One region of the Mycolicibacterium gadium genome, then DNA from elsewhere that is predicted to be linked to it. Evidence: predicted binding sites of a transcription regulator. Region 1 holds the regulator's gene; each other region holds the start of a gene.
What was found. The regulator LexA, encoded in region 1, represses DNA repair genes until DNA is damaged. The targets are predictions, from matches to a motif close to CGAACANNTGTTCG.
Positions count from the first base shown of each region.

Region 2: a site for LexA is predicted at 3,068-3,081, ahead of G6N36_RS00710 (HNH endonuclease signature motif containing protein). Genes of this name have one in related genera too.
Region 3: a site for LexA is predicted at 3,442-3,455, ahead of ruvC (crossover junction endodeoxyribonuclease RuvC). Genes of this name have one in related genera too.

Region 1 is NZ_AP022608.1:1,503,063-1,510,137, forward strand. Features, by position in the region: gene sthA (Si-specific NAD(P)(+) transhydrogenase) at 1-97, shown strand, start outside; gene G6N36_RS07485 (proteasome assembly chaperone family protein) at 223-1,191, shown strand; gene G6N36_RS07490 (alpha/beta fold hydrolase) at 1,224-2,246, shown strand; gene G6N36_RS07495 (PhzF family protein) at 2,278-2,964, shown strand; gene nrdR (transcriptional regulator NrdR) at 2,974-3,444, opposite strand; gene G6N36_RS07505 (LysM peptidoglycan-binding domain-containing protein) at 3,607-4,056, opposite strand; gene lexA (transcriptional repressor LexA) at 4,287-4,988, shown strand; gene G6N36_RS07515 (LGFP repeat-containing protein) at 4,985-7,027, opposite strand.
Region 2 is NZ_AP022608.1:148,645-155,719, forward strand. Features, by position in the region: gene G6N36_RS00705 (non-ribosomal peptide synthetase) at 1-2,959, shown strand, start outside; gene G6N36_RS00710 (HNH endonuclease signature motif containing protein) at 3,086-4,624, shown strand; gene G6N36_RS00715 (LLM class F420-dependent oxidoreductase) at 4,640-5,500, opposite strand; gene G6N36_RS00720 (thioesterase II family protein) at 5,806-6,552, shown strand; gene G6N36_RS00725 (beta-ketoacyl [acyl carrier protein] synthase domain-containing protein) at 6,542-7,075, shown strand, end outside.
Region 3 is NZ_AP022608.1:1,394,315-1,401,389, reverse strand. Features, by position in the region: gene G6N36_RS06830 (YebC/PmpR family DNA-binding transcriptional regulator) at 1-197, shown strand, start outside; gene G6N36_RS06825 (alpha/beta fold hydrolase) at 176-1,021, opposite strand; gene G6N36_RS06820 (TetR/AcrR family transcriptional regulator) at 1,087-1,692, shown strand; gene G6N36_RS06815 (mechanosensitive ion channel family protein) at 1,666-2,892, opposite strand; gene G6N36_RS06810 (hypothetical protein) at 3,034-3,342, shown strand; gene ruvC (crossover junction endodeoxyribonuclease RuvC) at 3,474-4,040, shown strand; gene ruvA (Holliday junction branch migration protein RuvA) at 4,037-4,624, shown strand; gene ruvB (Holliday junction branch migration DNA helicase RuvB) at 4,621-5,679, shown strand; gene G6N36_RS06790 (DUF1304 domain-containing protein) at 5,691-6,077, shown strand; gene car (carboxylic acid reductase) at 6,092-7,075, opposite strand, start outside.

The DNA.
Region 1 (7,075 bases):
CGCGGTCTTCAACTACCCCACGTTCTCCGAGGCCTACAAGGTCGCCGCGCTGGACGTGATGAACAAACTGCGTGCTCTGAATCAATTTCGCCATTAGCGATTCCCGCTTCGGCGAGCTGCATTAGGCCGGGGTCGTACGTTTGGGTAACGCAACGTGGGCCACACTGGTTGTCACGTTGGGAAAGGCGATCACGCTTTTCACACCGTCGAGGAGGCGCGAAGATGGCGGACGAGGCAGATCAACCCGAGCAGCGTTACCAACCGGACCAGACCGGCATGTACGAGCTGGAGTTTCCGGCCCCGAAGCTGACGTCGGCGGATGGCCGCGGTCCGGTGTTGATCCATGCGCTCGAGGGCTTTTCCGACGCCGGCCACGCCATCAAGCTGGCCGCCCAGCACCTCAGGAACACCCTCGACACCGAGTTGGTGGCCTCCTTCGCGATCGACGAACTGCTGGATTACCGATCGCGGCGCCCCCTGATGACCTTCAAGACCGACCACTTCACCCACTACGAGGAACCCGAACTCAGCCTCTACGCGATGCACGACAGCGTCGGCACGCCGTTTCTGCTGCTTGCCGGCCTGGAGCCGGACCTGCGGTGGGAGCGGTTTCTGACGGCCGTGCGACTGCTGGCCGAGCGGCTCGGGGTGCGCCGGGTGATCGGCCTGGGGGCCATCCCGATGGCCGTCCCGCACACCCGTCCCATCACGCTGACGGCACACTCCAACGACAAGGAACTGATCGCCGAACATCAGCCGTGGGTCGGCGAGGTGCAGGTGCCGGGCAGTGTGTCGAATTTGTTGGAGTTCCGGATGTCCCAGCACGGGTACGAGGTCGTCGGATTCACCGTGCACGTGCCGCATTACCTCGCCCAGACCGACTACCCCGCCGCCGCGGAGGTGCTGCTGGCCGAGGTGGCCAAGACCGGCGGGCTCCAGATCCCGCTACAGGCGCTGGACGCCGCGGGCGCCGAAATACTGCAGAAGATCAACGAGCAGGTCGAGGGCAGCACCGAGGTGGCCCAGGTGGTGACCGCGTTGGAGCGTCAGTACGACGCTTTCGCCGCGGCCCAGGAGAACCGCTCGCTGCTTGCCCACGACGAGGATCTGCCCAGCGGCGAGGAGCTCGGTGCGGAGTTCGAGCGGTTCCTCCGGCAGCAGGACAGGGGCAAAGACGGCGACGCCAAATAGCGCCCGTCCGGAAGGGCAGCTAAGTTGTCGCAATGGCCGCGCGACCGACCAACCTGCGCCCGGTTCGGGAACTCACACCCGAGTTGGAGTTCCGCACTATCCACGGGTACCGGCGCGCGTATCGAGTGGCGGGCTCTGGACCAGCGATCCTGCTGATTCACGGCATCGGCGACAACTCCACCACCTGGAGCACGGTTCAGTCGAAATTGGCCCAGCGATTCACCGTCATCGCGCCAGATCTGCTGGGCCACGGCAAGTCCGATAAGCCCCGCGCCGACTACTCGGTGGCCGCGTACGCCAACGGGATGCGTGACCTGCTGAGCGTGCTCGACGTCGACCGGGTCACTGTCGTCGGCCACTCCCTGGGTGGCGGCGTGGCGATGCAGTTCGCCTACCAGTTCCCCCAGCTCGTCGAGCGGCTGATCCTCGTGGGAGCCGGCGGCGTGACCAAAGACGTCAACATCGCGCTGCGGGTCGCCTCACTGCCGATGGGCAGCGAGGCGTTGGCGTTTCTGCGTCTACCGCTGGTGCTGCCGGCGGTGCACGCCGTCGGACGTGTGGCCGGAGCGATGTTCGGATCGACAGGTCTGGGCCGTGACATTCCCGACGTGCTTCGGATCCTCGCGGATCTGCCGGAGCCGACGGCCTCGTCGGCCTTCGCGCGCACGCTGCGCGCGGTAGTGGACTGGCGCGGCCAAGTTGTCACAATGCTCGATCGATGTTATTTGACGCAATCCGTTCCGGTGCAATTGATTTGGGGAAGTGCCGACTCGGTGATACCGGTCAGTCATGCCCGTCTGGCACATGCGGCGATGCCGGGCTCACTGCTGGAGATCTTCGAGGGTTCCGGGCACTTCCCGTTCCACGACGACCCAGACCGGTTCGTCGAGGTTCTCGAGCAGTTCATTCTTTCCACCGAACCCGCGGTCTACGACCAGGATTATCTGCGCGGATTGCTGCGCACCGGCATCGAAGAGGGTGCGATCTCAGGCTCGGCCGACACCCGGGTCGCCGTACTCGACGCGATGGACCACGACGAGCGCAGCGCCACCTGAAGACGTCGACGCACCTCGGTAGCATCGGTCCATGGCCATCGACGTAACGGTACTGCGGGTATTCACCGACCCCGACGGCAACTTCGGAAATCCGCTAGGCGTTGTCGACAACAGCACCGTCGAGCCCACCGACCGTCAACGGATCGCCACCCAATTGGGTTACAGCGAAACCATTTTCATCGATCTGCCGCAAAGCGGCTCCAGCACGGCGCACGCGCGGATCTTCACCCCGGCCGTCGAATTGCCCTTTGCGGGCCATCCGACCGTGGGTGCCTCGTGGTGGCTGCGCGAGCAGGGTTTCGCCATCAACACCTTGCAGGTGCCCGCGGGCATCGTGCAGGTCACCTACGACGGCGATCTGACGGCCGTGAGTGCGCGTTCGGAATGGGCTCCGGACTTCGCGATCTATGACCTCGCGTCCGTCGACGAACTGATGGCGGCGGATCCGTCCGACTACACCGATGCGGCCGAGCACTATCTGTGGACCTGGCTCGACAAAGCCGCCGGAGTGATCCGCTCAAGGATGTTCGCCGCCGATCTCGGCGTCCCGGAGGACGAGGCCACCGGCGCCGCGGCGGTCCGCATCACCGACTACCTCAGCCAGGACCTGGAGATCGTGCAGGGTAAGGGGTCGAGAATATCCACCGAGTGGAGCCCCGAGGGCTGGGTGCGGGTCGCAGGGCGCGTCGTCAACGACGGTACGAAACAGATCGAGTGAGGGGGCGGGTCAGCTCTGGGCCGGCTGTGGAGATTCGCGATGCTCACGCAGCTCCTTGATCTCGCGCTCGAAATCCTCTGCCGACGTGAATCCGCGGTAGACCGAGGCAAACCGGAGGTAGGCGACTTCGTCGAGGTCACGGAGCGGACCGAGGATGGCCAGGCCCACCTCATTGCTGGGGACCTCAGCCGAACCGGTGGCTCGCACCGCGTCCTCGACCTGCTGAGCAAGCAGATTCAGCGCGTCGTCGTCGACCGCCCGGCCCTGGCAGGCGCGGCGCACGCCTTTGACGACCTTCTCCCGGCTGAACGGCTCCGTGACACCGCTGCGTTTGACGACGGCGAGCACCGCCGTCTCGACCGTCGTGAAGCGACGACCGCATTCCGGGCATGATCTGCGGCGGCGAATCGCCTGGCCTTCGTCGGTTTCCCGGGAGTCGACCACTCGGGAATCGGGATGACGACAGAACGGACAGTGCATCACCGCTCCTTCGCCACACCACCAAACGACCAACCCGAACGCCTCTGAGCGTACCTGCGCGGGAGTTCGCGAGCCCAGGTTCGTGCTGATTGGCACATATCCCATCGTGGTGTTACCGAATACCCTTGCGGGGCTGATGTTTTCACCGCCCACAGCGCACCGTCAACTGATCGGTGCGATCAGTGTCTGGCCGGCATGAATCGCCACCGTGTCGAGTTGGTTGAGTTCGCGGATCCGGTCGACAACGCTTCCCACCGGCGCATCGGGCGCCACTCGGCCCGCCACCTGCTGCAGCGTTTCGCCCGTCTGCACCTGAACCACCGCGAGCCGGTCGGGCACTGGGGCCGATTCGCCGACGACACCGCCGAACTGTGCCACCAGGCCGAGCCACACTGTGATGCCTGCGGCGACCATTGCCAACAGGACCGTCGTGACCGGGGTGATGGGGCGGCGCCGGCGCGGAGCGCGCGACACGAGGACACCGGAGCTGCGGTACCGCACCGGAGCGCCGCCGGGCCGCCGTGACGGCGGCCGCCGCCGTGCACCCGCGGGCCGGACACCCGGCCTGACCACAGGTGTTGCCTGGATTTCCCGCGTCTCGAGAATCGTCATCTTCCTGCCTTCCGGTCCAAGGTCGTTCGCTTGTGTGTTCGAACATACTCGCTCAGGTGTTCGATTAATAGAACATGTGATCGAACTGTTGCCAAACGATAGCGGCACCCACCGACAAGTTCTGATGCCCGAGTCGTCTCCGGGTCGTCAAGGTCTCACCAGCACGTGGCGATCCGACACGCCTCGAACACATGTTTGATTAATCGGCGGCCGCGGGCTAGATTCGCGCCATGGACTCCAGCAGCGATACCCCGGGTGGCGCAGCCGGCACCGGCGGGCGCGGTGGGCTCGACACCGGGCTCACCGAGCGTCAACGCACCATCCTCGATGTGATCCGCGCCTCGGTGACCAGTCGCGGCTATCCCCCGAGCATCAGAGAGATCGGCGACGCGGTCGGGCTGACGTCGACGTCGTCGGTGGCCCACCAGTTGCGCACTCTGGAGCGCAAGGGCTATCTGCGACGCGACCCCAACCGGCCACGCGCCGTGGACGTGCGCGGGGCGGACAGCGGCCCCCCGGTCGTCGCCACCGACGTCGCAGGGTCGGATGCGTTACCGGAGCCGACGTTCGTCCCGGTGTTGGGCCGCATCGCCGCCGGCGGCCCGATCCTGGCCGAAGAGGCCGTCGAGGATGTTTTCCCGCTACCGCGCGAATTGGTCGGCGAGGGCTCGCTGTTCCTGCTGAAGGTGGTCGGCGACTCCATGGTCGACGCGGCGATCTGTGACGGCGACTGGGTGGTCGTGCGTCAACAGAACGTTGCCGACAACGGCGACATCGTCGCCGCGATGATCGACGGTGAGGCGACGGTGAAGACGTTCAAGCGCACGCGCGGTCAGGTATGGCTGATGCCGCACAACCCGGCGTTCGATCCGATTCCCGGTAACGACGCCGCCGTGCTTGGCAAGGTCGTGACGGTGATCCGTAAGATCTAGCGCGCCTCATCGTCGGTGACGAAACCGTTCACGCGCGCGAGTTCCTCACTGGCGAACCAGATTTCGGCGCGGGCGTCGTCATATAACGGACTGCTGGGTGTCCAATACACACCAGTCTTGGTATTCGCCTTGACCGGGTAGCCCTCTGGTGCCTCGTTCGGGTCGTCGAGCGGCACCATGAAAGCAACGCGCTGCGACGGCAGGTCGTCGTCCACCTCGATCCGGGCATGGCGTCCGGTATCGATGAGGGGGTCGCGCTTGACCGCGGCGGCCGCCGCCGCGGCCGCGATCACCGCTTCGCCGGTCTGAATACGAGTCGGGGCCGTATCGACCGCGTCCGGGTCGTCTTCATCGTCGGACTCGCCTTCAGGGGCCGGCGGCTCGTCGTTATCCTTGGCGTCCTCGGCATCCTGCGCGGTCTCCTGAACGCTCGATGCCGACGACGGCGCACCCCAAAGGTCTTCCTCCTCGGGCACGGCCTCCGGTGTCATATCCTCGCCCCGGCGGGGCAGTGAGCCCAATTCCTCGCCTGCGTAGCGATCGCCGAACATCGCCGCGGCGTACTCGTCGTCGCTGGTCACCCGATCCGGAGCGGCCGCGGTGCTGTACGCGGCATCGGCGTCGCCACTGAACCGGACGTCCTGCATCGCAAGAGATTCGTCGGGCGCAAAAGGATCGGTCTTGTTGCGGCGCCGCAGCGCGATCGCGAGCACGACGGCTCCGATCACTGCCACCAACGGCACGAGCGCCAGCAGCCACCACACGTTCGGTTTCCACCACTTGTTGGTGTCGTCCGAATCTGACGCCTGCGGGCTGCCCGGCGTCTCGGGCGCCGACTGCTGACCCGGCACCTCGAGTCCGGCCAATTCGGCGGCCAGATTGGCCGGTTCGGTGCTGAAGGTGTTCTTCGTTCGGTCCCACGAAATGACGCCACCGGTGAAGCGCTGCGTGACGACGTCGCCGGCCTCCGTCTGGTCGGCCATCGGCGCGCCCAGCTCGCCTTTGGCCCCGCCGAGCCGGTCCCAGGCTGCCGCCATGGCACCCCGCACGATCACCGCACCGTGATCCGGCGTCCAGAAGATGACCGGCTTGTCCTCGGCCGCGAAGCTGGACATGCGGCTGGCAGTTGACAGCCCGCCATCGACCTCGCTGGTGAGCGGGAAGCCGAGATCGCCTTCGGGCCCGCCGACGCTCTCGTACTTGGCCAGCACCTGTCCGGTCACGACGTTCGCACCGGTGGCAGGTGTGTAGAAGATCGCGCCGCCGGCGAAGTTCTGCCTCAGTCCGTCCTTGCCGACCGGGAAGGGCGCTCCGTCGGCGGCGCCCAGCGGCCCCAGCGGTCCTCCGGCGGCGCGCCGGGCGGCATTGATCGCCGCGGTCGGATCATCGGGAAACTGCAGGTCGCCCAACTGAGCTGCAAGTTCCGGCGGCACGGTGGTGAAGGACTTCTTGCGAATGTCATACGACAATTCGCCGCCGGTGAACTTCTGCGAGACGGCGTCGCCCTTGTAGACCTCGTCCTCCGCTGGTACGCCGAGTGTGCCCGACGAACCACCGAGCTTGTCCCACGCGGCGTTGATCGGCCCACGGACCACACGTGCGCCGGTCGCAGGTGTGAAGAAGATGACCGGCTTGTCCGTCGCGCTGAACGTGACGTTTCGACTGTCCGGCGCTCGCCCGGGCCCCTCATCGATGGTGGGGAACCCCAGATCACTGTCGGCTGGGCCACCGAGCGACTCGTACTTCTCCAAGATGGCACCCTGTACGAAGTGTGCGCCGGTCGCAGGCGTGAAGAAGATCTTGCCGCCAGCGAAGTTTTGGCCGAAACCGGGGCCGGCCGGGTAGACGCCGCCGTTTTTGGGTCCCAGTGGGCCGCCGTCACCGCCGCTGGCCTCCCACGCCGCGGTTATCGCTGCGTTAGCGTCGGCATCCGGTTGCGCCGCCGTGATCGGTGCCAACAAGACAGCCATCGACAATGTCAGCAAACTGATTCCGAGCCGATAACGCACCATGCGGCGCCGACTCTGCTGCCCGCTCATTGACCCTCCCACAGTCGGCGCAAATTCCATGAAACGTATCGCGCCCGT
Region 2 (7,075 bases), 1.4 Mb from region 1:
TCGCGGCCTTCCGGTCACGGTCTACGACCTGCGCGAGATGGACGCTGAAGCGGCCGAGCAGCGACTGGAGACCATTCGGCAGCAGAAGTCGCACCAACTGCTCAACGGCGATGTACTCGAGCTGAGCCTGTCGTTGCGCCCGGATGGGCGGACGCGGTTGCACGTCGACATGGACATGAACGCGGCCGACGCGGTGAGTTACCGCAAGTTCATGGCCGACCTCGCCGTGTTCTACCGCGGCGGCGAACTGCCCGAGCTGGGCTACACGTACCGCCGATATCGCGCCGCGGTGACGGCGGCCGACCCAGGACCCTCCGAAGAGGACCGCCGGTGGTGGGCCGAGCGCCTGCCCGACCTGCCCGAATCGCCTGCGCTGCCGCTGGTTCCGCTCGCCGAGCAGGCCGACCCCCGCAGCAGCGTCCGACTTTGGCACGTCTTCGATGTCGAGACGCGCGACGCACTCTTCGCCGCAGCGCACCGTCGCGGGTTCACCCCGGCGATGGCAGTCGCGGCCTCGTACTCGAATGCGTTGGCGCGCTGGTCGAGCAACTCACGGTTCCTGCTCAATCTGCCGATGTTTGGTAGGGAACCGTTCCACCCCGACGTCGAGAAACTGGTCGGGTGCTTCACCTCGTCACTGATGCTCGACATCGACCTGACGCGCACCAGCACGCCCGCCGAGCGGACCCGTGTCGTGCAGGAGACGTTGCACAACACCGCTCGACACTCGAGCTATTCGGGTCTGTCGGTGCTGCGCGACCTGGGACGCCACCGCGGCAACCAGACGCTCGCGCCGATCGTCTACACCAGCGCGCTCGGGCTCGGCGATCTGTTCGCCGGTGAGGTCACCGAACTGTTCGGCGCACCCGTGTGGACCATTTCGCAAGGCCCGCAGGTGCTCATCGATGCGCAGGCGACGCCGCTGGCGACCGGTCTCATGATCAACTGGGACGTCCGCGTCGACGCGTTCCGTCCCGGTGTCGCCGACGCGATGTTCGCCTATCACCTGGCCGAGTTGACCAGGCTGGCCGCCGACGACGCGGCTTGGGACGCAACTGATCCGCGCGCGGTGCCCGAAGCGCAACGAGCCGTCCGCGCCGCGGTGAACAGTGCGACCGCACCGCCGAGCGGAGAGACCATCCACGAAGGGTTCTTCCGCAATGCGCTGGCTCGGCCTGACGCGCCCGCGGTGTTCAGCGACGACGGCGACCTGACGTACGCCGAGTTACGCACCCGGGCGCTTGCGGTCACGGAAGCCTTACGCGGCAGCGGCGTTCGTCCCGGCGACCTCGTAGCGTTGATCGGTCCCAAGTGCGCCGAGCAGATTCCAGCGGTGCTCGGGATTCTCGCCGCCGGCGCTGCCTACCTTCCGATCGGTGCCGATCAGCCGACCGACCGGACCGCCCGCGTCCTGGAATCGAGCGGTGTGGCGGCGGTGCTGCTCTGTGGTGGTGCCGATATGGTCGAGACCGCGGTGCCGGTGATCAAGGCCTCGACGGCGATGCAAAGTGTCGTCGACGTTGAACCCACCCCGGTCGAACCGCACGACCTGGCCTACGTGTTGTTCACGTCGGGGTCGACCGGTGAGCCCAAGGGTGTCGAGCTGACGCACGACGCGGTGATGAACACCATCGAATTCGTCAATGGCCACTACGAACTCGGTCCGTCCGACCGGAGTCTGGCCCTGGCGTCGCTGGAAGCCGACATGTCGGTGCTGGAAGTCTTCGCGATCCTGCGGGCCGGTGGTGCCGTCGTCGTGGTGGACGAGGCGCACCGCCGGGATCCGGACGTCTGGGCCGGCCTGATCCACAAGCATTCGGTGACGTTCCTGAACTGGATGCCTGGCTGGCTGGACATGCTGCTCACGGTCGGCGGCGATCGGCTGGCGACGCTGCGGGTGGTGCTGCTCGGTGGCGATTGGGTGAGGCCCGAACTCGTTCGGGGACTCCGCAAGTCAGCGCCCGCAGTGCGAGCAGCGGGGCTGGGCGGCGCGACGGAAACCGCGGTGCACGGCACGATCTGCGAGGTCGACGACCCGCCGGCGCACTGGACGTCGATTCCCTACGGCACGCCGTTCCCGAACAACGCGTGCCGGGTGGCGGCCGCCGACGGATCAGACTGCCCCGACTGGGTGCCGGGCGAACTGTGGTTCTCAGGGCGCGGCATCGCCCGCGGGTATCGCGGACGGCCGGACCTGACGGCCGAGAAGTTCGTCGAATACGACGGTCGAACCTGGTACCGGACAGGCGATCTCGTCCGCTACCAGCCCGAGGGAACCTTGGAGTTCGTCGGCCGCATCGATCACCGGATAAAGATCAGCGGTTACCGCATCGAGCTCGGCGAGGTGGAAGCGGCGCTCAAGCGGGTGCCGCATATCGATGCGGCGGTGGCCGCCGCGATCCCGGGCGACCCGGATGTGCTTGCCGCGCTGGTGCGTAGCGACGACCCGAGTGTAGATTCGCCCGCCGTCGCGGTCGGCCTGGCCGAGCTTGTTCCGGCCCACATGATTCCCAAGATCATCGTCGTGAGCGATCGAATCCCGTTCACGGTGAACGGCAAGCTCGACCGCGAGGCCGCCGCCCGGGTGTTGGCGCAAGCCGAGCGGCCGGCCGCCAACGCCTACCGCCCGGCTTCCACGCCGCTGGAGTCCGCGCTCGTCGTGATCGTCGGCGAGGTGCTGGACGTCGCGGGCGACCAGATCGGTGTCGACGACGACTTCTTCTCCCTCGGTGGCGATTCCGTGCTGGCTACCCAGGTGATCGCGCGGGTCCGGGACTGGCTCGATACGCCCACGGTGCTCGTCACGGACATGTTCGCGGCGCGATCGGTGTCGAAGTTGGCAGAACGACTCGTCAGTCGGGAACCGGATGCGGATCGGCTCAACATGGTCGCCGAGGTGTATCTGGAGGTTGCTGCGATGGACAGCGCCGAGGTGCTCTCTGAATTGACGGGCGGCTAGTTCACGGACGGCTCTGAATCCCCTGCGTCACAACAGTTTCAGAAGTCCGCGCTTTGGCGGAGACCCTTAGACTTCTCTTCGGATTGTTTCTAGAGTTTCCTTATGGGTCGAACGTATGTTTGAGTCATGAGTGCGGAGGCGGTGCGGGAAGCGATCGCAGCTGTGCGTGCCGCGCACGATCATGTGGCCGCGCTGCCCATCGACGCGTTGACCAAGTCCGAATTGGTTGATGCTCTTGATGAACTCGAGACGCTGTCGTGTCAGCTGCCGGCTCAGGGCCACCGGATGTTGGCCCGCTTGCAGATCGAGGCGACGGCCAAGGAGATGGGCGCCAAGTCCTGGCGTCAGGTGTTGGCGACGCGATGGCGCATCTCGACGTCGGAGGCGGGGCGTCGCCTCGATGAGGCGGCGCTGTTGGGACCGCGCCGCGCGTTGACCGGACAGCCGCTGGATCCGGCGCTGCCGTGTGTTGCGCTCGCGCAGGCGCGCGGAATGATCAACGGCGAGCATGTCGAGGTGCTGCGGAAGGCGATGGACCGTATTCCGCCCGCGATCGACACGCTGACCCGCGCGCAGATCGAAGTCGATCTGGTCGGCCACGCGGTCGGATTGGGACCCAAGGAACTCAGGGATCAGGCCGAGCGCACCCTGTTCCTGCTGGACCAGGACGGCCCCGAACCCGACGATGCCGAACGCGCACGCCGCCGCGGCGTGTCAAAGGGGCCGCAAGGTTCGGACAAGATGACCCCGTTGAGAGGCAATCTCACCCCGGAGTTGGCGGCCACGCTGGAGGCGATCCACGCGAAGTGGGCCGCGCCTGGAATGTGCAATCCCGATGATGAGAGCCCCTGCATCTCGGGCACTCCGAGCCAAGCCCAGATCGACAACGATCATCGGACGCTTGCACAGCGTCAGCACGACGCGCTGCTGGCGGTCGGGCGCAGCGTGCTGGCCAGCGGGGTGCTGGGACAGCACAACGGGTTGCCGACCTCGATCATCATCCGCACCACCCTGCAGGACTTGGAGAGCCGCGCCGGGGTCGGCGTCAGCGGCGGCGGCACGGTGGTCCCGATCGGCGATGTGATCCGCATGGCCGCGCACGCGAATCAGTTTCTGGCGGTGTTCGACGAGGCGACCGGCTCAGCACTGGATCTGTTTCGGGCGCGCCGGGTGGCTTCCCCGGCGCAGCGGCTGATGCTGATCGCCCGCGATGGGGGTTGCACGAAACCGGGGTGCACCGTCCCGGCGTATGGCAGCCAGGTCCATCACGCGGCCAAGGATTGGGCCGATGACGGGTTGACCAATGTCGATGACCTCGGGTTGGCGTGCGGGCCGGATAACCGGATGGTCGGCCCGGGCGGGTGGGCCACCCAGATGAACGAGGACCACGAGGTGGAATGGCTCCCGCCCGCGCACCTGGACACCGGCCAAGCCCGCGTCAACGACTACCACCGCCCCGAACGGCTGCGCCCACCCAGCGACGAACCATTCAAGGAACCGGCAATACGGGCCGATGACGAACCCTCAGACGATGTCCCACCGTTCGAAAACGCGCGATTCGACGACGAATGGCTCATCGGACCACCCGATTACGAACTGTCCGACGATGAACTTTCAGACGACTACCCGCACGAACCCGGCGGCCCAGAACCCAACGTCGCCTGAAGCGCTGGCGGGCGGCTAGTTCAGCGCGGCGGCCAGTCGGCGCCACTGATCGCGGGGGAATTCCCTGGGATCGGCGGTCAGCACCTGCACGCAGACATGGTCGGCACCCGCAGAGAGGTGCTCGTTCACCCGGCCGAGCACGGTCGCCTCGTCGCCCCACGCGATGATCGCGTCGAACAGCCGATCGCTGACCGACGTCAAGTCCTCCTGGGTGAAGCCGGAGCGCAGCAGATTGTTGGCGTAGTTCGGCAGCGCCAAATACGCACGCAGCCAATCCGTTCCGAGCGTCCGTGCCTCGTCCCTGTCCTCGGTGAGCAATACCGTCTGCTCGGGCAGCAGTAACGGGCCCTCGCCGAGATGCTCACGGGCGTAGCGGGTGTGGTCCGGTGTCACCAGATAGGGATGAGCGCCGCGGGCCCGGGTCGCGGACAGTTCGAGCATCTTCGGACCCAGCGCGGCGAGCACCCGGTTCGCGACGGGGACCGGGTTGTCGGTCGCGTCGATCGCATCCAGGTAGGCCCGCGTCGCGGCGAGCGGCTTCTTGTAGAGACCCGGCTCCTTCGAATCGATGAGCGGAGCGTGGCTCACGCCGATGCCCAGCAGAAAGCGTTCACCATGTTCAGCCGTCAACTCTGCATACCTGGTGGCCACGTCCGCGGGCTCGTGCATCCACAGGTTCAGGATCCCGGTGGCGATCACGACGCTCTTGGTCGTCGCCAGCAGATTGCTCACCGAGTCGAGGACGGGACCACCCACGTCCGGGATCCACAGCGCGGTGAATCCGAGCTCCTCGAGCTCGGCCGCGGCCTCGGCGGCCTCTCCGGTGTCGCCGTAGCGCAACTGAGAACTCCACACTCCGACGCCTGCCAGATCCATCTGTGATCCTTTCCCGGGCAACTAGCCACTTACGCTACCGTCGACGCCCAGCCGACCATCGTCAGGGGCCGCGCACTCGCGCCGACCGCGTCTGCCCAGGTGGCAAGCCATCCCGAACGCGCGTGAACGTGGCCGAGCTCACCCGCTCGCACCCCGGACGTACGAGTCTCCGACAAGCTCAATTAGGGTAACCTCACCAACTTAGGACAGCCTGCACTAATCGCGCTGGGAGGGTTTCGTGGGTTCTCGCTGCGGTGCTGCAGGCCGTCCCGAACGACCTACCGAAAACCATCGCCGAGCCGCCGATGATTGACGAACAGAGCCAACTGACCTTCCAGCCCTGGATCAAGCGGTCCGCGGGCCGAAAGAGCGACGGCGCGACCGTGGTGTTTCCCCACGCAGGCGGCGCCGCCGCGGCCTACCGGGCCTTCGCCGCGGCGTTGGCTGCCGGCGGCGCCGACGTCTACGTCGTGCAGTACCCCCAGCGAGCGGACCGGCTCACTCACCCCGCCCCGGACACCATCGAGGAATTGGCCGCCCAACTCTTTGATGCCGGCGAATGGACGCGACTCGGGCCGCTGAAACTGTTCGGCCACTGCATGGGGGCGGTGATCGCGTTCGAGTTCGCTCGCGTCGCCGAAGCCAAGGGTGCCGACGTGCGCAGCCTCTGGGTGTCGGCGAGCCAGGCGCCCTGCACGATCGCCACCTCACCACGGCTACCCACCGCCGAGGCCGAGGTGATCGCGAACATGGTCGACCTGGGCGGCACCGATGAGCGGCTGCTCGCCGACGAGGACTTCGTCGACCTGCTCGTCCGCGCCGTGCGCGCCGACTACCTGGCGTTCAACCGTTACGCGTGCGGCGACGACGTCCAACTGCGCGCCGACGTCCACACCGTCGGCGGCCGCAACGACCATCGGGTGAGCGAGGACATGCTGCGCCGCTGGGCCACACACGCCGGCGGGGCGTTCACACTGTCGCTTTTCGATGGCGGGCACTTCTACATCAACGACCATCTCGACGCCGTCGCGGAGCTCGTCAATGACGTCTAGTGACGCGGACGCCATCGTCATCGCCGGGATGGCGATCGAGGCGCCCGGCGGCATCGATACCGCGGACGCCTTCTGGTCGTTGCTGTCCGAGCGACGCGAGGCGTTGAGCCCGTTTCCGCGGGACCGCGGCTGGTCGGTGCGCAAGGTCCTCGACGGGTCACACCGCGATGGCTTCAAGCCGATACACGATCTCGGCGGATTCCTAACCGGTGGTGCGACTTTCGACGCCGAATTCTTCGGGATCTCACCACGCGAGGCCGTCGCGATGGACCCGCAGCAACGCGTCGCGTTGCGCGTGGCGTGGCGTGCACTCGAGAACACCGGGATCAACCCCGACGACCTCATCGGTCACGATGTGGGCTGCTACATCGGTGCGTCGACAATGGGTTACGGTCCCGATCTTGCCGAGTTCACCAACCTCACCGGTCATTTGATGGCGGGTACCGCCCTCGGCCCTGTGTCGGGGCGCATCGCCTACACGCTCGGGCTGGCCGGACCCGCAATGACGATCGATACCTCATGC
Region 3 (7,075 bases), 110 kb from region 1:
TACAGGAGGCGGGTATCGACTACGAATCCGCGGAGGCCAGCTTCCAGCCGTCGGTGACGGTACCGGTCGACCTCGACGGCGCACGCAAGGTGCTCAAGCTCGTCGACGCGCTCGAAGACAGCGACGACGTCCAGGACGTCTTCACCAACATGGACATTCCCGACGACGTCGCGGCTCAACTCGACGACGAGGGATAGCCCTCGAGGAACTCGCCGATTGCCCGCGCGGTTTCCTCGGGCTGATCGAGCATGATGAGCACCTTGGCGTCGTCGACGTAACGCAATGTGCCACCGGTCAATTCGGCCAATGCCTCGGCGTGCGCGACGGGCATCACGCGATTGCGGCTCCACAGCACCAGCACGTCGCCCGAGAAGTCGGCGAGCCGGTTGGTCGCGCGCACGAGCGAGGACTTGTCGAACCTGGTCCGTGCGTACTTGAGCAGGTCGCGGCGGATCCGCACGTCGGCGATTCCCGCATTCGTCCACGCCTCGACGATGTGTTGGGGGATGCGTTTGGCGGCCATCATGCCGAAGAGGAAGAAGCGGCGACGCAGCCAGCCGATGCGCAACTGCTGCATCGCCATCTTGACGGTCCCGGTGGTGCGGGTGCCGACCCAGGTGACCTTGCCGGGGAACCCGGGAGGGAAGTTGTCGAAGGCCTCTGACGGGCAGATCACGAGTCGGGCGATGCGTTTGTCGCGACCGACGTCGGTGAGGAACAGCGGACCGCCCCAGTCGGACACCACGAGCGTGACGTCGGTGAGATCCAGTGCGTCGAGGAAATCAGCGACGACGTCGACCATGCCCGGCATCGTCAGGTCGGCATCCTCGCGCATCGGGATGCGGTGCCCGCCGATCGGCAGCACCGGCAGCACGTAGCGGTAGCCGGCCGGCAGGTGCGGTAGGGCGAGGTCCCACTGTGTGTCGTTCATCAGCAGACCGTGCAACAGCACCACCGGCGGGCCGTCCGGGTCGCCTTCCTCGCGGTATTCGATGCTCCCGGCGGAAACGACAAGCTCCATCTTTTTCCCCTGATTAGAACGTTGATTCTAGAACGTATGCTCTAGTGTGTCGGCAGGAGACGTCAATGGCAAGATCCACGCGCGAAGCAATCCTCACCGCCGCCGCAGAGCTGATGCGGCACCGCGGGTACGCGGCGGTGGGCATGAAAGACATCGCCCACGCGTCGGGTGCGCCGATCGGCTCGCTGTACCACCACTTCCGAGGGGGCAAGGTTCAGATCGCGCGTGAAGCTCTGATCAACGCGGGAGCGGCGTACGGGCTACTCATCCCGACGCTCATCGACGAGTACAACGACCTCGGCCAGGCGATCGAGGGCGTCTTTGCACAAGCCGCCGAGGATATGGCCAGCACCGGCTTTGCCAATATGTGCCCGGTCGCGAGCGTGGCGGCCGAGGTCGCCGACACAGTGGCGGAGCTGCGCGAGACCTCGGCGTCCGTGTTCAGCGGCTGGATCGAGGGCGGCGCCGCGTACTTCGCCGCTCGCGGACTCGATGGCGCGAGGGCCCGCGACGTGACGTTGGCGATCATCGGGGCCCTCGAAGGCGCCTTCGTGGTGGCGCGCACGCTGCGCAGTACCGAGCCGTTGCTCGCGGCGGGGCGGACGCTGGCGCCGCACTACCGCGGCGTGACGCTGGCCAGGGCCTCAGCCGCGGCCGTTGGACCGCGCTAGGTCGTCCTCGTACTCGTCGGCGTGATCGTCGAAGGCGCGGGCGCGCGCTTCGGCCTCGGGGCTGCCGGAGAACATGCCCGACGCCACCCGAGGCGTCGTGCCCTCCTCATCGTCGCTGCGCACCCTGGATTCGGCGGGCGCGGCCGGCTCGATGAGCTGGATCGGCCGCACCTGCCTGTGCTGCACCCAATCGACCATGCCCTCGCGCACCGCACATCGCAGGTCGAACAGTGCACCGGCGTTCGGGGCGCTGACCACGATGCGCACGCGGACCATGCCGCCGACGGCATCGGTCACCTGGAGGACACCGCGACGGCCGTCCCACAACTCGCTCTCGGCGAGCAAGCGGTCCAGTTCGGCACGCATGTCGTTGAACGGTACGGAGAAGTCGACGTCGAACTCGACTGTGCCCATGATCTCGGTGTCGCTGCGGGTCCAGTTCTCGAACGGCTCGGTCGTGAAGTAGGTGGACGGCAGCACGAGTCGACGTTCATCCCACAGTCGCACCACGACATAGCTGAGGGTGATCTCCTCGATGCGGCCCCACCATTGGCCGTTCTCGAGCTGGACCACATCGCCGACGCGGATGGCGCCGGAGAACGCGATCTGCATCCCCGCAAAGAGTGCGCCGAGCGAGGTCTGCGCGGCGAGACCCGCGACCACGGACAGCAGGCCGGCCGAGGCGAACACCGTGGCGCCGATGTTGGAGAACGACGGAAAGGTCATCAGGATCGCCGCGCCGCCGAGGATCACGACGACGGCGATGGCGAGTCGACGCAGCACCGTCACCTGGGTGCGGACGCGTCGCCACCGGCGGTCGGCGTCGGAGATCTCCTCGCCGCCGCCGCCGTAACGGGCGATCATGCGCCGTTCTGCGACCCGCACCAGGCCGACGACCAGCCAGGTGAGGCTGACGATCAATAGGATCAGCAGGGTGTGGTCCACCCATCCGCGCCACGAGTCGGCGGGGTCCGATGTGCGTCGCACCGCGATCGCCGCGGCGAGGACCATGAGCGCGGCGCGCGCCGGGAGACGAGTGAGCACCTCGATGTCTCTGAGAAGGGCGCTGCGACGGCTGGCCCGCGTCAGCAGCCAGGTGAGGATCACCCCGACCACGTAGACGGCGGCCACGGCACCTGCCGCCCACGCCAACGTCATGGCGAGATTTGTCGCGGTCTCCAGTTTCTGGTCGTCGGGCATATGTGTGAAATCAGCTCCACGGATTGGGGGACGGTTCTCTCGCGACGCTAGCGACGGTTGCAGGACTAGTCACATCGCCGCGTCGCGACAAACGGCTTCAATCGCGCGGAATGCCCGGTCCGCCACGCAAAATAACTGTTCGTGGCAGTTCTCACAGATCCCAACGGCACCGTCTGGTCGATCAACCGGCGGCTGTGGCCGTTCCCAGGCGACGCGCTTGACCTCTCATTCGGCCTGTTCGAGGTGGTCATCGGCATTGTGTTCGCGCTGCTGTGGCCCTTCTGGCTACTGGCCAAATTCTGCGGTGTGAGGTGGGTGATCACCGTCGAACGCAACGGCCATCAGGTGGGCCGAGAGCTCGTACGCGGATGGAACGGATCCAAGCGCCGCGTCAACGAGATCGCACGCGAGGTCGCTTCCGGCGGACGTTCAGGGCACATGGTGATCTAGCCGTGAGAAACGCGTCGATTCGCCGCCGCACCGGGCGGTCCGCCCGGTGATGGGGCGTGTCGAGCCCCTGAGGTGTCCGCTGCCGGAGTTAAGCTCCTTCGAACAGGTGTTCACAGGCAAGGAGCTGCCACGTGCGGGTGATGGGTGTCGACCCTGGGTTGACGCGGTGCGGGCTGTCCGTCATCGAGGGCGGCACCGGTCGTCGGGTCATCGCGCTGGACGTCGACGTGGTCCGCACTCCGTCCGACGAGCCGCTGCATCGTCGGTTGCTCACCATCAGCGACACCGTCGAGTACTGGATGGACACCCACCGGCCCGACGTCATCGCGATCGAGCGAGTATTCGCCAACCAGAACGCGAACACGGCGATGGGCACGGCGCAGGCCGGCGGTGTCATCGCGCTTGCCGCCGCCAGGCGTGACATCGACGTGCATTTCCACACACCCAGCGAGGTGAAAGCCGCCGTCACCGGAAACGGTCGGGCCGACAAAGCGCAGGTCACCACGATGGTCACCAAAATCCTTGCCCTGCAGGCGAAACCGACGCCCGCCGATGCGGCCGACGCGCTGGCATTGGCGATCTGTCATTGCTGGCGGGCTCCGATGATCGCGCGGATGGCCGCGGCCGAGGCCATGGCGGCCGAGCAGAAACGCAAGTACCAGGCCACGATCAAGGCGAAGGCAAAGGCGGCACGATGATTGCATCCGTTCGCGGGGAGGTCCTCGACATCGCTCTCGACCATGTTGTCATCGAGGCCGCGGGCGTCGGCTACAAAGTGATGGCGACGCCGACCACGCTGGCGACGCTGCACCGCGGCGACGAGGCCCGGCTCATCACCGCGATGATCGTGCGCGAGGATTCGATGACGCTGTACGGCTTTTCGGACGCCGACGCCCGCAACCTGTTTCTGACGCTGCTCGCGGTGTCCGGTATCGGGCCCAGCATCGCGTTGGGCGCGCTGGCGATGTACGACGGGCCCACGCTGCGGCGCGCCATCGCCGACGGCGACATCACGGCGCTCACTCGCATCCCGAAGGTCGGCAAGAAGACCGCTGAGTTGATGGCGCTGAGCCTGCGCGACAAGATGGGCGCCGTCACGCCGTCGGGGGCCGTTGCGATGAACGGCCACACCGTGCGCGGACCTGTCGTGGAAGCGCTTGTCGGCCTTGGCTTTGCGCTCAAGCAGGCCGAGGAGGCCACCGACAAGGTGCTCGCCAATGAACCCGAGGCCACCCAGACGACGGCATTGCGCTCGGCCCTGTCGATGTTGGGTAAGAAATGAATCGGTTCGAGGACGAGGAATCGGACGACCGCGAGGTCACTCCGGCGCTGACAGTCGGCGAGGGGGATATCGACGCCAGCCTTCGGCCGCGTTCGCTCGGGGAGTTCATTGGTCAGCCCCGGGTCCGCGAGCAACTGCAGCTGGTTCTCGAGGGTGCCAAGAACCGCGGTGGCACACCGGATCACATCCTGCTGTCGGGCCCGCCGGGGCTGGGCAAGACTTCGCTGGCGATGATCATCGCCGCCGAGCTCGGCACCTCGCTGCGGGTCACCTCCGGACCGGCGCTGGAACGGGCGGGCGACCTGGCGGCCATGCTGTCGAACCTCGTCGAGCACGACGTGCTGTTCATCGACGAGATCCACCGCATCGCCAGGCCCGCCGAAGAAATGCTGTACCTCGCGATGGAAGACTTCCGCGTCGACGTCGTGGTCGGGAAGGGACCGGGCGCGACGTCCATTCCGCTCGAGGTAGCCCCGTTCACGCTCGTCGGCGCCACCACCCGCTCGGGTGCCCTGACGGGCCCCCTGCGTGACAGGTTCGGCTTCACCGCGCACATGGACTTCTACGAGCCAGCGGAACTCGAGCGGGTGCTGACGCGGTCGGCCGGCATCCTCGGTATCGAGCTGCAGGGCGACGCAGCCACCGAGGTCGCGCGGCGCTCGCGCGGCACACCGCGTATTGCCAACCGATTGTTGCGACGGGTTCGCGACTTCGCCGAGGTCCGGGCCGACGGTGTCATCACCCGTGACATCGCGAAGTCCGCCCTGGCGGTCTACGACGTCGACGAGCTGGGGTTGGACCGCCTCGACCGCGCCGTATTGTCCGCGCTGACACGCAGTTTCGGTGGTGGCCCCGTCGGAGTGTCGACACTGGCGGTCGCGGTGGGGGAGGAGGCCACTACGGTCGAGGAGGTGTGCGAGCCGTTCTTGGTGCGTGCCGGCATGATCGCCCGTACGCCGCGCGGCCGCGTCGCCACCGCTCAGGCCTGGACTCATCTCGGAATGACACCCCCGGCCGGAGCGACCGGTTTCGGGCAGCCGGGCCTGTTCGAATAGGAGACAGTGACATGGGATTCGCGGGACTCTTCTTCGCCGGTCTGGCCGCCTTGTTGCACGTCTACATCTGGGTGATGGAGTCACTGACGTGGACCTCGGCCAGGACCAGGGCCACCTTCGGCACCACCGAGGAGGAGGCGTTGGCCACCAAGGAACTGGCGTTCAACCAGGGTTTCTACAACCTGTTCTTGGCGATCGTCACGCTAGCGGGCATCGTCATCGGCGGACTCGGTCACAACTACGTCGGGCTTGCGCTCATCTTTGCAGGCACCGGTTCCATGCTTGCCGCTGCGCTGGTGCTGCTGGTGTCCTCGCCCGACAAAGCTCGCGCTGCCATCACGCAAGGCATCCTGCCGTTGATCGCGATCGTGCTCTTGAGCATCGGGCTGACGCTTTGAGCCCGCCGTACTACCTACAGCAGACCCAACAGCTGCAGGTCGGTGACGTACTTGACGATGATCTCGGCCGTGACGTGCGGAATGTCCTTGTCCGGGCCGATTTTCGCGTCCTGCACCGCGGCGCGGAATCGGTCGGTCGTCGCGAAGGAACCGAGAAGCGGCTTGGCGGGCTGCGCGTAGCTGTGGAGCAACGGCAACAGCGAAGCCTGACGCCGGCGGTCGGGTAGACCCCGCATGCCCATCTCGAACCGCTGCAGCCATTCTCCGTAGTCCGCGACGCGGTCGATCGGATAGCCGGCATCGACCAGCCAGTCCACGAACTCGTCGAGACCGAGGCCGTCGTCGTGCGGGTTCATCACGTGGAAGGTCTCGAACCCGTAGCTGTGGTGTGCCCCTAGCGTGGAGATCGCATCGGCGATGAAATCGACTGGTAGACCATCGTAGTGGGCTCGCTGGCGATGGCCCGCGGCGTCCAGCTCGTAGAACGAACCCGGTGCGATCCCGGTGGCCACCAGGCTGAGCATCAGCCGGGTGAACATATCGGGCACGTTGAGCTGGCCGGCGTACTTCGGCTCCGCGAGGATCATGTCGCACCGGAACACCTCGACCGGCAGACCGCTCAGATCGTGAGCTTCGCGCAGCAGCACCTCACCCGCCCACTTGCTGTTTCCGTAACCGTTGGCGTAGCTGTCGTTGACCACGCGCGTCGCGCTGATCTGGCGCACGTCGGCGTCCTCGACGAATGCCGACGGCTCGATCTGATCGCCGACACCGACGGTCGACAGGTAGACGAACGGCTTCAACTTCGAGGTCAGCGCCAGCCGGATCAGCTCCGCGGTGCCGACGACGTTGGGACCGAACAACTGGTCGTAGGGCAGGACGTGGTTGACCAGTGCGGCCGGATCCACGATCAGGTCGACGGTGTCGGCCAGCCGCTGCCAGGTCGTTTCGTCGAGCCCTAGACCGGGTTCGCCTTTGTCGCCCGCGAGCACCTCCAA